3 regions of the Luteibacter flocculans genome follow, and region 3 is predicted to be linked to each of the others. Evidence: predicted binding sites of a transcription regulator. Region 3 holds the regulator's gene; each other region holds the start of a gene.

Region 1 (2,265 bases), 1.4 Mb from region 3:
CTCATCGTCTTCGATGACCAGGGCCCTGAGCATCAGGTTGGACTCCCGCATGGTGACAACGGAAAACGGCCCCCGAGGGGGCCGTTCCGGATCTTACGCCGCCGATGGATCAGGCCGCGATGGCAACCCGCATCTTCTTCATCGCATTCGCCTCGATCTGGCGGATACGCTCGGCGGAAACGCCGTACTCGTCCGCAAGATCCTGCAGCGTGGCCTTGTTGTCCTCGGCCAACCAGCGGCGCTGGATGATGTCACGCGAACGGTCATCCAGATTGCCGAGCGCCGAGGACAGCGCGCCCATCTGGTTGTTGCTCGCGTCTTCCTCGGCGAGGTTGTCGTACGGGTCCGCGCCTTCGTCGACCAGGAACGCGGCCGGTGCCGGCTTCTCGTCGTCATCCGCATCAGCCGGGGCTTCGAAGCCCACGTCGCGGCCCGACAAACGGGACTCCATCTCGCGAACGGTGGCCTCGGGCACGCCCAGGTCATTCGCCACGACGCGCACCTCTTCTGCGTTCATCCAGCCCAGACGCTTCTTGCTCTTGCGCAGGTTGAAGAACAGCTTGCGCTGCGCCTTGGTGGTGGCGACCTTCACGATGCGCCAGTTGCGCAGGATGAATTCGTGCATTTCGGCACGGATCCAGTGCACCGCGAAGCTGACCAGGCGAACGCCCTGGTCCGGGTCGAAGCGCTTCACCGCCTTCATCAGGCCGATGTTGCCTTCCTGGATGAGATCGGAAAGCTGCAGGCCGTAGCCGTTATAGCCGCGAGCCACGTGGACCACGAAACGCAGATGCGACATCACCAGTTGCTTGGCGGCGTCGAGGTCGGCTTCCTCATGGAAGCGCCGCGCGAGCGACTGCTCCTCGTCAAGGCTGAGCACCGGAATGCGATGGACCGCCGAGATATAGGAATCCAGACTGCCGACGACGCTCGGTAGCCCGTAGTTACGGGTGGCGAGGGCTTGTGACATGTGTGGAACCTCCTGAAAGTCTTGTACGCAGATTAGCAGTCCCGGGATGAGAGTGCTAAGTCGGCCCGAAGTTCATCGGTTAACTGTACTCAATGGTACAGAAATAGGTTAGGCATGTCCAGGGGCTGGCTTGATCGATTCAGGAGCGGTACGGCGTGGTTCGCTGACGGGCACGGTCGGCAGCGGCGGCTGGACCGCTTAACGCTACGGCGCCAACGCCGCCCGGGGCGGCAGCGACCAGTCGATCGGCGTTTCGCCGCGGGACTCGAGGTAGGCGTTGGCCTTGGCGAAGTGGCCACAGCCCATGAAGCCGCGGTGGGCGGACAGCGGCGAGGGATGCACACTGCGCAGGACCAGGTGGCGTTTGCCGTCGATGAGCTGGCCCTTGCGCTGGGCGTGGCTGCCCCAGAGCATGAATACGAGCCCTTCGCGCTCCCGGTTGAGTGCGTCGATGGCCGCGTCGGTGAAGCCCTCCCACCCCTTGCCCTGGTGCGAGCCGGCCTGCCCTGCTTCCACGGTGAGCACCGCGTTGAGCAACAGCACGCCGCGATCGGCCCAGGGCGTGAGGCAGCCATGGTCCGGGCGAGGGATGCCGAGGCAGTCCTCGATTTCCTTGAACATGTTCTGCAGCGACGGTGGCACACGCACACCGGGACGCACGGAGAAACTGAGGCCGTGCGCCTGTCCGGGGCCGTGGTACGGGTCTTGGCCGAGGATGACCACGCGCACCCTGTGAAAAGGCGTGTGGGCGAAAGCGTTGAAAATCTCAGGCCCCGGGGGATAGATCACCTTGCCGGCAGCCTTTTCCGTCCGCAGGAAGTCCGACAGGGCGAGCATCTCGGGGCGGTCCAGATACGGGCCGATCCGCTCCTTCCAGGAGGGCTCGAGTTTCACGCGATCGTTCAATGCGCCATCCTTTCGCGCAGATGCTGAGCAACACGGAGCTGGAACAAAAGCTTGGTGATGAGGAGCTTTTCCTCCACCGGCTTCTCGACCAGATCGTTGGCACCGGCGCGCAACAGCGCGGCCTGATTGGCGGGATTCTCGTCGCCCGTCATCACGAGCGTGGGCAGTTGGCCCTTGCCGTAGCCGAAGTCGTTGCGAATGCGCTCGACGAGATCGCCACCCGTGAGTTCGCCTTTCAGGCTGACGTCGGTCAGCACGACGTCCGCGCCGACCTCGCCACGCGCTCGCGCCGCGTGGAGATGATCGAGCGCGTCTTCCGCGCTGATCACGTGATGCACGGTGAGCCCGTACTTTTCCATCATGCGGCGCGTCGCCAGCGCGACGACGCG
Region 2 (2,265 bases), 1.3 Mb from region 3:
TTCGCCGGCAGACACGCCAGCCGGCGAGGTCACGGTGATCTGCGTCTTGTCGCGATACAGGTAGTAGTCCTTGGGCATCGTCCAGCGCAGCAGCACGCTCTGGCGATCCTTGACCAGGGCCTCGAAGCGGAACGCCTGATCAGCCGGCAGCGGCTGGGCCTCCACGCCAGGTGTAGAGGCGGGCGCGCCGAGCAGTGCAGCACCCGAGGCAGCCGGTGCGGCGGGCGCGGGCGCCGGGATAGTGGACGCACCACCGATCGCGAGCTTGAGGTGCTCGGTGTTCGGCGGGTAGCAGATCTTGGGCTCCACCTCGTGGCAGCCCTGGTACTGCACGTCCAGCGCCAGCGTCTTCGTGCTGGCGTCGGCCAGCGTGTAGGGCACGCTGGCCTCGATATCGCCGTGGTAGATCTCCACGTCGCCGAGGTACTCGTCGTGTTTCTTCAGGCCGTCGGGGAGCGCCGGCTCGCCCAGCGTCACGCCCGGGTCGGCGGCCTTGATCTTGATCCGGCCCCGGTAGAGGTAATAGTCGGGGGCGATCCGCCAGTGCAGCTTCACCATCCCCGGCTGGCTCGCATCGGAGGTGAGCTGGAAGGCCTGGGTGACCGGCAGCAGGTCGCCATCGTCCTGCGCGAGCGAGGGAAGGGCGATGGTCAACAGGCCGAGGCCAGCGACCAGGTTCCGCACGAGGCGGGCAAACGACGTCATGGCGACTCCATGGATCGACGCGGTGACGAACCGCGGTGGGCGTCGGTCATTATGACCGGGCGGTTCCGTATTGGCTTGCAGGGACCGAGGTCTCCAGCCAGCGGAGATACGGCGCGTGGGCCGCCGCGATGGGCAGCGCGACGATCTCCGGCACCTCGTACGGGTGGTGCGCGGCGACGAAGGCTTCAACGGCCGCGAAGGACTCGCGGACCGTCTTCACCAGCAGGAGGTCTTCGGCGTCGGTGACCACCTTGCCCTCCCAGCGGTAGGTGGACCGCATACCGGGAAGGTGGTTCACGCAGGCGGCGAGGCCAGCCTCGACGAGGCCGCTGGCGAGCGCGGCCGGCACGTCGCCGGGCGGGCAGGCAATGAGAATGACGATGGCTTCGGACATGCCGCCCATTGTGGGCGGGACATGCGCGAAGCACCAATGTTGTACCCGACCCCTTGAACGGTTTCGTCGGCGGCACCATTGGTGGGGCACGCCCAAGGCCCTTCCGATGAAGGGAGTGCTTTGGCTAGAATTCTGGCACTCACCTGGGCCAAGTGCTAACAAGGTGGACCAAATCCTTTGTCTGTCAATCACATGGTTGGAGAAGTCATGAGCAAACTGCGCCCGCTGCACGATCGCGTCATCGTCAAGCGTCTTGAGGAAGAGCGTGTTTCCGCCGGTGGCATCGTCATCCCGGACAGCGCCACCGAGAAGCCCACCCGCGGCAAGGTCATCGCCGCCGGTACCGGCCTGCTGCTTGCCAGCGGTCAGCTCCGCCCGATGGGCGTGAAGGAAGGCGACGTGGTCCTGTTCGGCAAGTACGCCGGCCAGGAGATCAAGGTCGACGGCGAAGAGCTGGTCTTCCTGAAGGAAGACGACATCGTGGCGGTTCTGGAGGGCTGATCTTCGCGGCTCCCCTTCGGGTAGTCAGTCGCAAGATTTAAATCCCCTTTCCTATTTCAAAATTTTTTGAGGCAAAAAATTTTATGGCAGCTAAAGAAGTCCGTTTCGGCGAAGACGTACGCGCTCGCATGCTGAAGGGTGTCAACACCCTCGCGAATGCCGTCAAGGTCACCCTGGGCCCGAAGGGCCGCAATGTCGTGCTCGAGAAGAGCTTCGGCGCCCCGACCGTCACCAAGGACGGCGTCTCGGTCGCGAAGGAAATCGAACTCGCCGACAAGTACGAGAACATCGGCGCGCAGATCGTGAAGGAAGCCGCTTCCAAGACGTCCGACGTCGCGGGTGACGGCACCACGACCGCCACCGTGCTGGCTCAGGCGTTCATCCAGGAAGGCCTCAAGGCCGTGGCCGCCGGCATCAACCCGATGGACCTGAAGCGCGGTATCGACCAGGCCGTCACGGCCGCCGTCGGCGAGCTGAAGAATCTCTCCAACCCGACCGCCGACGACAAGGCGATCGCCCAGGTCGGCACCATCTCGGCCAACTCCGACGCCGACATCGGCGACATCATCGCCAACGCGATGAAGAAGGTTGGCAAGGAAGGCGTCATCACGGTCGAGGAAGGCTCGGGCCTCGAGAACGAACTCGACGTCGTCGAGGGCATGCAG
Region 3 (2,265 bases):
ACCACGGCCACGACGGTGCCCGGCGCATGCTCGTTCGACTCGACCGAGCTGATGGCCTGGTGGTGGTCCGGGTTGAACGGCTGATGCAGCGGATCGACCACGCTCAGGCCGTTGGCCTGGGTGACCTTCTCCAACTGCTTGAGTGTGAGTTCGAGGCCTTCGCGCAAGGTCTTCGCATCGGCCGATTCATTGGCCAGGCCCAGAACGATGCCGTCGTAGACCGGGAGCAGGTCGCCGAGCAACTTCTCGTTGGCGAAACGGCGAGCCTGATCGAGGTCACGCTGCAGGCGGCGGCGCTGGTTCTCAATTTCGGCGCGCTCGCGCAGCACCGTCTCGCGCGCCTGCGCCAGCTCGTTCTCGAGGGCGCCCAGCTTCGCGGTAAGGGCGTCGAGGTCGGCGTTCACGCCGTGCTCCGCCGTACCATCCTGCGCCGGATCCGGCACATGGGGATCGTTGTTCTGCATGCTTGCTCCAAATGTCAGCCAACCGGCCCGCTCGATCGAGGGGCCGAACATTCGCGGGAAATTAGTAAACCCGCCTCCCGGGGCGGTTTATGAGGTCGCCGCGGCGCGATTCAAGGCGTCGCTGAGCAATCCGGCCGTGGCTTGGACCACGGGGATCACCCGCTCATATGCCATACGCGTCGGTCCAATAACTCCGACAGCGCCGAGCATGCGGCCGTTGGTGCCGTAGGTGGCGGTGACGATGCTGCAGCCGTCCAGGGCCGAGAATCCGGATTCCTCTCCGATGAACAGGCGCACGCCGGGCGCCTTGACGCACATTTCCATCAACTGAAGCAGATCGCGCTTCTGCTGGAAGGCGTCGAAGAGGTCGCGCAGCCGGTCGATATCGGCCAGTTCGGCGTACCCCATGAGGTTGGTCTGGCCGCTGACCAGCACGTCGTCGGCGTCTTCGTCCGGGGCGAACGAAGCCGTGGCCAGTTCCACCACGCTGGCAAGCATGCGATTGAGTTCGCCGCCTGCCTCGCGCAATTCGCTGGCTAGGTGCGCGCGGATGTCCGCCAGCCGGAAGCCGGCGAACTGCGCGTTGAGGTAATTGGCCGCCTGCTCAAGTTCGCTGGCGCCGATCGGACGCGCAAGCTGGATCACCCGGTTCTGCACCTGGTTGTCCGAGAACACCAGGATCACCAGTACGCGGGCATCCGGCAGGGAAACGAAGTCGATATGGCGCAGGGGGAAATCGCCCTGGCGCGGCACGGTGACCACGCCAGCGAAATGGGTCATCGCCGAAAGCAGGTTCGAGACGTTGCCCAGGAGATCGCGCGTGGTGGTCTGGTGCGGCGGCAGGCTGCCCTGCAGGCGCGCCATCTCGTCGCGTGGCAGCGGCTTGAGTTCGAGCAGGCTGTCCACGAAAAGACGCAGGCCGCGCGGCGTAGGCACCCGACCGGCCGAGGTATGCGGCGATGCGACCAGCCCGGCCTCCTCGAGGTCGGCCATGATGTTCCGGATGGTGGCTGGGCTCACTTCCAGACCCGACGAACGCGCCAGCGTGCGTGAGCCGACTGGCTCGCCATCCGAAAGGTATTGGGAAATCAGGGTCCGCAGCAGCCGGCGCGCGCGAGCATCGATGTCGTGACCGGTAAACGGATTCATGCGCCTGACTGGATGAAGAAAGGGGGCGGTTGCTGCCGCTATCAATAAGGTCTTGCCGCCCCGCTTGCAAGTCTCGGCTCCTGCGACTCCGCTCCCGCTACAATCGCGGCGTTTCCCTCCGCCACGCCGGTGCCCATGCTCACCTCGCTCTACGTCCGCCAGTTCGCCGTCGTCGAAGAAGCCGAGGTCGCCTTCGGCCCCGGCCTCACCGTGGTCAGCGGCGAGACCGGTGCCGGCAAGTCGCTGCTGGTGGATGCGCTGATGCTCCTGGCCGGTGCCCGGGCCGACAGCGGCATGGTGCGCGCCGGTTCCGACCGCGCCGAACTGGCAGCCGAGTTCGATCTTGCAGGTCTTCCGGAAGCCACCGCCTGGCTGCGCCAGGAGGAACTGGACGACGGCGATACCTGCCAGTTGCGCCGCGTGATCCGTACCGAGGGCAGCTCACGCGGCTGGATCAACGGGCGCCCGGCCAGCCTCGCGCAGATGTCGGCCCTGGCCGCGTTGATCGTGGAGATACACGGCCAGCACGAGCACCAGGCCCTGCTCTCGCGCCAGCATCAGATGGCCCTGCTGGACGCGTATGCCGGCAACGAGGAGCGTCTGGCTCGCGTGCGTGACACGGCCCGCGCCTGGCGCGACACCGTGGCACGCA

Evidence for each region. The regulator HrcA, encoded in region 3, represses chaperone genes, less so after heat shock. The targets are predictions, from matches to a motif close to TTNGCACTCNNNNNNNNNGAGTGCNAA.
Region 1: rpoH (RNA polymerase sigma factor RpoH) is a predicted target of HrcA. The motif match lies at 1,003-1,029, and genes of this name have one in related genera.
Region 2: IM816_RS16200 (co-chaperone GroES) is a predicted target of HrcA. The motif match lies at 1,232-1,258, and genes of this name have one in related genera.

Annotation. Positions count from the first base shown of each region.
Region 1 is NZ_CP063231.1:3,905,311-3,907,575, forward strand. It holds gene IM816_RS16970 (response regulator transcription factor) at 1-33, opposite strand, end outside; gene rpoH (RNA polymerase sigma factor RpoH) at 110-970, opposite strand; gene ung (uracil-DNA glycosylase) at 1,175-1,876, opposite strand; gene IM816_RS16985 (response regulator) at 1,873-2,265, opposite strand, start outside.
Region 2 is NZ_CP063231.1:3,725,646-3,727,910, reverse strand. It holds gene IM816_RS16210 (protein-disulfide reductase DsbD family protein) at 1-705, opposite strand, end outside; gene cutA (divalent-cation tolerance protein CutA) at 755-1,099, opposite strand; gene IM816_RS16200 (co-chaperone GroES) at 1,307-1,600, shown strand; gene groL (chaperonin GroEL) at 1,684-2,265, shown strand, end outside.
Region 3 is NZ_CP063231.1:2,469,342-2,471,606, forward strand. It holds gene grpE (nucleotide exchange factor GrpE) at 1-464, opposite strand, end outside; gene hrcA (heat-inducible transcriptional repressor HrcA) at 552-1,613, opposite strand; gene recN (DNA repair protein RecN) at 1,749-2,265, shown strand, end outside.